DNA from 2 places in the Mucilaginibacter sp. 22184 genome. Region 1 is predicted to be linked to the other one. Evidence: riboswitches for the same ligand, from Rfam matches in the RefSeq annotation. Region 1 holds a riboswitch; the other holds the start of a gene.
What was found. Region 1 has a riboswitch for thiamine pyrophosphate ahead of thiD (bifunctional hydroxymethylpyrimidine kinase/phosphomethylpyrimidine kinase). Riboswitches for the same ligand answer to the same signal wherever they lie in the genome.
Positions count from the first base shown of each region.

Region 2: it holds a riboswitch for thiamine pyrophosphate, as region 1 does, so the genes downstream of both, thiS (sulfur carrier protein ThiS) here and thiD (bifunctional hydroxymethylpyrimidine kinase/phosphomethylpyrimidine kinase) in region 1, are expected to answer to the same signal.

Region 1 is NZ_JBQEPI010000010.1:9,011-12,523, reverse strand. It holds gene ACTJKG_RS21500 (CocE/NonD family hydrolase) at 1-479, opposite strand, end outside; gene thiD (bifunctional hydroxymethylpyrimidine kinase/phosphomethylpyrimidine kinase) at 1,305-2,138, opposite strand; TPP riboswitch at 2,197-2,289, opposite strand; gene ACTJKG_RS21490 (endo-beta-N-acetylglucosaminidase H) at 2,699-3,513, shown strand, end outside.
Region 2 is NZ_JBQEPI010000005.1:24,351-27,863, reverse strand. It holds gene ACTJKG_RS12125 (DUF4268 domain-containing protein) at 1-6, opposite strand, end outside; gene ACTJKG_RS12120 (DinB family protein) at 219-740, opposite strand; TPP riboswitch at 867-960, shown strand; gene thiS (sulfur carrier protein ThiS) at 1,028-1,231, shown strand; gene thiC (phosphomethylpyrimidine synthase ThiC) at 1,406-3,289, shown strand; gene ACTJKG_RS12105 (thiamine phosphate synthase) at 3,408-3,513, shown strand, end outside.

The DNA.
Region 1 (3,513 bases):
GATATGCCCCACACGCCCACTTTGCCATTATTATTGGGGATGTTTTTAAGCAGCCAGTTGATGGTATCATACGTGTCGGTGCCTTCGTCAACATCGTTTTTGGTTTTGTGCACCTCTTTTTCGGGTGTCATTTCCTCATAAACGCCTTCACTCATCCAGCGGCCGCGTACATCCTGGTAAACAAAAATAAATCCATCATGCACAAATGCCGGTGATGGGCCCAGGCTGCCTTTATACAGATCGGTTCCGTAGGGTGCAACGCTGTAGGGCGTGCGATCCATCATAAATGGGTATTTTTTGGATTTATCTTTAGGTACGTATACCGAGGTAAACAGCTTTTTACCATCGCGCATGGGTATCTGGTATTCGTATTTCTGGTAATTAGCCTTGATGTATTCGGCATCGGGCGGTGGGGTTTGCGCGTAAACGCTGATAACTGTTATGGCCAGCCATAAACAGGTAAATAAAGTTTTTTTCATTTAATTAGTCAATCAAGCCCTAAATGTACCTCAATAAAATAAAATGGGCAACTGGTGATGAGTTTTGAGTGGGGGGGTGGTGAGGAGTGAATGGGCAGTTTGCAGAAATCAAGGCGACGATGTCCCCCAGGGATCTTCTGAAAAGGATCCTGAGGGATCAAAAGGGGCTGTCACCCTGAGCTCCGTCGAAGGGTAGAGCGCAGAGGCCTGCCCACCATGCTTCGACGGAGCTCAGCATGACACCTTTTTGGGATAGCAGCCTCTTGTGTTCCCTCGGGGTCTCATGAAAGGGACTCTGAGGTTTTCTATAGGGGAATAGAGAACAGCTAATAACTCAGGGCCCTCTGCGAGAGACCCGGAGTGGACAAAAATTAACAAGCCCTTAGCATTTAGCTAAGGGCTTGAGAGGGTATTAATGTAGAATAACAAAACTTACTTTATTCCATTATAAGTATGTCCTCTAAAACTGCTGGCGTTTAGCCATAAGGCATGTGTGGCATGCCTTACCAATTGCATGGAGTTTTTGACCTCCATTTTTTCGGGCAGGGGCATTTACGCGATCGGGACTTTACGCGATGTAGAGAACGTAAAATCCATCGGGTATTTGAGGTTTAACGGGGTGGATTTGCGATAAGGATCGAACGCGGGGTATCGACTCACCCCGACATCGCTGCGCTCGTCACCCCCTCTCTCCGCTTCGCGCATAGAGGGGATTTATTTCATTTTTGTCATCCTGAGGAACGAAGGATCTATTCTACAATTGAAAAGTTCAACAATAGATGCTTCACTGCGTTCAGCATGACAAATCTATTTTTTTTACTATTCTTAGGAATTGATAATGAGTTTCTGCGGATCAAAAAAATGATTCAGCGGACCGTTGCCTCTGCCCACGTGCGCATCTTTCCCATTCAGTATAGCCTGGTGAACATACTCTTGCGCCAATGCTACCGCATCCGACAGTGAACTTCCCCGGGCGATATAGCTGACTATGGCCGATGACAGGGTGCACCCGGTTCCACGGGTGTTTGGCGTATCTATTTTTTCAAAACTGAATTCTTGTATCTGGCCATCGCCGGTAAAATATAAGGAGGTTAATTTTATAGCATTTAGATGACCTCCCTTGAGCAATACCGACCGGGCTCCGAGCTCGATGATCTTTTTACCGGCTGCCTGCATATCATCTACAGTGTGTATGGATACCCCGGTCAAAACAGCGGCCTCATCCAGATTCGGGGTTATAACGGCAGCCAGCGGAAACAGTTTTTTAACGATGACGGCTATGGTGCTATCCTCCAGGAGCCGGTGCCCGCTGGTGGATACCATCACCGGGTCAAACACTACCGGCACTTTTGGATATTGCTGCAGCGTATTTACAATGGAGTCTACAATAGCCGTAGTATGTACCATCCCTATTTTGATAGCATCCGGGAAAACATCATCCAATACGGCACGCAGCTGCGCCTCTACTACATCAGCAGGAATAGGATAAACAGATTGCACCCCACGGGTATTTTGTACCGGCAGCGCGGTAAGCACCGAAGTAGCGTAGCAACCCAATGCCGAAATAGTTTTGATATCGCCCTGGATACCCGCGCCGCCAATGCCATCAAACCCGGCTATGGTTAATACGGATGGATAACTATGTGTTTTTTTATTCATGATTTATGCTTTTCATAAAAACAGGGCTTACAGGGCTCGGGACTGAGCAAACGGGCAGAAATAGTTCCCGACTTTTCCCTACGCCGGTATCAGCCGGATCAGGTTCAAAGGGTTTGTCTCAATTCTGTACAGAATACCCCTAAAGCCATAGCAAATGTAGTTTTTCTTGTTCATTTATGCCGGTATATCATGATCAGATATATTATAGAAAAACATATCGAAATAAAAATATTAACTTGTACAATAAAAATTTTAAAACCTTGTAGGCAATTCCTGATTATTGCTTGTCTATATCACTGTAAACCAATTAAATCATCACGCATATAAAACCTGCCTATATGCCTGCTACAATATTGAAAAACAAAAATGATATCATATTTATGAGATATTTAACTACGCGTATCATATTGCTAAATCGTTTAACACCGACTCATCCCCTATTAACTTATTCCCATTAATTTTTGCCGTTACCTATAAAAATAGCAGATGCCTATGGATAAAACACCGCTTTTGAACTTACAACCTATTAAAAATTTATAAAACCAATTTAACAACCGACCATGAGAAAAACATCTAATTCAATTACCAAAGCATCTGTTGCTTTATTAGGCCTTTCGCTGCTATTTACAGCAGCCTGTAAAAAAGATCTGTCGCCCACCCCGAAAACCGACAATGACGCATCAAAATTAAGCACCAACGCTATTGGTGTTAGCGGTCCTAAGGGCGTTTGCTACGTAGAGGTGAACAGCAATGATATTTTGAATGTGGGCAAGTATACCTTATCAACCGGGCAGCCGCTTTTTGATATCGGTATTATTTTCGCAGCCAATATCAATTATAACACCAGCACCCAGAAAGCCGAGCTATTTTTTAATCCGCAGGTAACTACTGTATTAAATAATAAAGCCACCAAGATACAGCCCTTACAGGCTAAAGGCATTAAGGTATTGCTATCTATTTTGGGTAATCACCAGGGCGCGGGTATTAGTAATTTTCCCAACCAGGCAGCCGCCCAGGCATTTGCCCAATTGCTGGCCAACGCGGTAAACACCTACGGGCTAGACGGTATTGACTTTGACGATGAATATGCCGATTACGGCACCAACGGTACCGGGCAACCTAACTCCAGCTCATTTGTGTACCTGGTAACCGCCTTACGACAGCTGATGCCCAACAAGATCATCTCTTTTTACTTTTATGGCCCGGCAGCATCGCGCTTAAGCTTTAATGGCGTAACCGTAGGCTCAAAAGTTGATTACAGCTGGAATGCTATTTATGGTTCGTACTCCGTACCTAATGTACCAGGGTTAGCCAAAAGTAATTTGGGCCCTGCCGCTATTGATATCCAAAGCACCAGCTCATCAACCGCGGCTTC
Region 2 (3,513 bases), on a different contig from region 1:
TACCAAAGCGTCAAAATTAACAAAAAATTGACTGACGCGTTAAAGGATAGGCAGGATATAGAGATATAGCCGTATAAGAATATGGATCATCATTTTGATAATCTCTGGGTACTGGTTCATGCTCATAACCAAAATTCAACTGTGAATACGAAATAGGTTTTACTTTAAAATAATCACAAGCAGCCTCAACCAGGCTGCTTGTGATTAGAAGGACTGGCTTAAAACCTGTCCCAAAATGCAGGTGGCTCGATACCCAAACTACGCAAAAAAACGTATCCCTGAGCCCTGTGATGGATCTCGTTGTCTACAACATACTGTATCGTATTGATATTTTTATTTTCATAAGCACCAAAAGCTACTTCCACTTCCTGAAAACGCTCGGGTGAAATTTGTGGCCAGTATTCGTTCAATTCCTGGGTGATCTGATCCCAGCGTTGCAAGATGGACGCTTTACTTTCAACCGCTACTTTTTCTGTGGCATGATCAAGCGTTTCGGCCGATCTCCATGTACCAGTCACTACACCTTCAACACCATATTGTGACAGATCCATAATTTCAACAGCCATTACACCAAATGAACGCATCCCTCCTATCGAATAACCAAATAATTTATCTTCCGGAAAAGCCTCAATGACTTTTCTGGTTAGGCCGCGGTGTCCTTGCCAATTATTTAAAAAAGTTTCAGGTGAAATGAACTGGGCAGTTGAATTTTCTACTTGTGGGATTGCATTTGTTTCCATGGTTTCTTTTGTTTTGATTTTGTATTACAAAGAAACCTATGGTTAGTGACAGCCTTATGTCAGTAGGATTCAAAGAATTTAAAAAAGTTGAAAATTCTTTGAATTATCTATTTTTTTATAAGTTTACCGCAACTTTAGGGGTGTCCTTTAATGGACTGAGATAATACCCTTTGAACCTGATGCAGTTAGTACTGCCGAAGGGAAAAGTGACGATAACCCTATGTGGTTATTTTTTCTTTCCTCCATGTAAACGGGGCCATTCCTAAAGTCGAAATTTTAGATGCAGAATGGAAATCACCGTAAATCAACAAACTTACCAGGTTACCGATGTGTGCAATGTACAGCAAATGCTGGCTATTGTATTTGATGCCCAGCCAAAAGGCATTGCCGTAGCCATTAATCAGGTCATTATTCCGCGATCCAACTGGGCAGATCAACAGGTCAGCCACCAAGATCAAATCGTCATCATCAAAGCAACCCAGGGAGGGTGATGTTAGATGTGCAAATATGCGGATGTGCAAATGAGTTTCCCTTCATAGAACGCACTAATTCAATAATTCAATAATTATGATGTGCAAATGAATCCCCCCTTCAAAAAATCAATAAATCAATAATTAGCTCCAATCACTAATTCACTAAATCAATAATTCAATAATTGTATAAGTATGAAGCAAGAAAAAATTCCAACCGGCCAGGTATTAACTACCGAGCCTTTCCCGGCCTCCAGAAAAGTTTTTGTGCAGGGACAGCTGCATGATATACAAGTAGCCATGCGCGAGATTAGTTTAAGCGATACTAAACTGCATGGTCGCTTTGGCGAAACAGAACCCAATGCCCCCGTTACCGTTTATGATACCAGCGGCCCCTATACCGATATAAACGCCACTATCGACGTAAAAAAAGGGCTCCCCCGCCTACGTGAGCAATGGATCACGAACCGGAATGATGTGGAACAACTCAATGGCATCTCCTCCCAATATGGGCAACAGCGTTTAAACGATCAAAGCCTGGATGAGTTACGTTTTGCGCACGTAAGTAAGCCTTTAAGAGCTAAACCGGGTATGAACGTATCGCAGATGCACTACGCAAAAAAAGGTATTATTACCCCCGAAATGGAATACATCGCGATTCGCGAAAATCAGTGCATCGACCTGTTAAAAGAGCAATTGAATGGGCAATACGAGGTGATGAGTCATCAGCACCCCGGTCATAGTTTTGGTGCAAATACACCAAAAGGGTACATAACGCCAGAGTTTGTTCGCTCGGAAGTTGCCGCAGGCCGTGCGGTGATCCCCTCCAATATTAACCATCCCGAAATTGAGCCGATGATCATCGGTCGTAATTTTTTGGTGAAGATCAACGCCAATATCGGCAACTCGGCGGTTACTTCCAGTATTGAAGAAGAAGTAGAAAAAGCGGTATGGGCCTGTCGTTGGGGAGCTGATACTATTATGGATTTATCAACCGGGAAAAACATTCATGAAACCCGCGAATGGATCATCCGCAATTCGCCGGTGCCTATTGGTACCGTTCCCATTTACCAGGCTTTGGAAAAAGTAAACGGTAAAGCCGAGGACCTAACCTGGGAGCTATTCCGCGACACACTGATTGAGCAGGCAGAGCAAGGAGTGGATTATTTTACTATCCATGCTGGTGTACTATTGCGCTATGTGCCGCTTACCGCCAAACGCATTACCGGTATTGTATCGCGTGGTGGCTCTATTATGGCCAAATGGTGCCTGGCCCATCACAAAGAAAACTTCCTGTACACCCATTTTGAAGAGATCTGCGAGATCATGAAAGCTTATGATGTGGCCTTCTCTTTAGGTGATGGTTTACGACCAGGCTGTATTGCCGATGCGAATGATGCAGCACAATTTGGCGAACTGGAAACACTGGGCGAGTTAACCAAAATTGCCTGGAAACACGATGTGCAAACCATTATTGAAGGCCCGGGCCATATCCCCATGCACATGATCAAGGAAAACATGGACAAACAACTGGCTCATTGCGGTGAAGCGCCATTCTATACATTAGGTCCGCTTACTACCGATATTGCTCCTGGCTATGACCATATTACCTCGGCCATCGGCGCCGCCATGATCGGTTGGTTTGGTACAGCGATGCTTTGTTATGTTACACCGAAGGAGCATTTGGGCTTACCCAATAAAAAAGACGTAAAAGATGGGGTAATTACCTATAAAATAGCCGCTCATGCGGCAGATCTGGCTAAAGGACACCCCGGTGCGCAATATCGTGATAATGCTTTGAGTAAGGCCCGTTTTGAGTTTAGATGGGAGGATCAGTTTAACCTTTCGCTCGATCCGGATACCGCCAGGGAATTTCATGATGAAACCCTGCCTGCCGACGGTGCCAAGATAGCCCATTTCTGTTCCATGTGCGGCCCTAACTTCTGCTCCATGAAAATCACCCAGGATGTACGGGAATACGCCAAAGAAAATGGTGTGGACGAAGCTGCTGCACTGGCAAAGGGGATGGAGCAAAAATCAAAGGAGTTTGCAGAGAAAGGGAGCGAGATATACCTGTAATAAAATCTGGTACAAGAGCCAGGTTGTCATGCTGAGCCTGTCGAAGCATGGTGAGTAGGCCCCTATACGCGAGTCTTCGACAAGCTCAGACTGACAGGCTCTTAATGAATAAAGATATATGCAATTGATAGTTATTTCACATCCCCAGCAGGTAATCAACGAGGCTGCGATAATAAATCAACTTTTTGAGGCTGGTTTAAAGCGCTATCATTTGCGGAAACCGG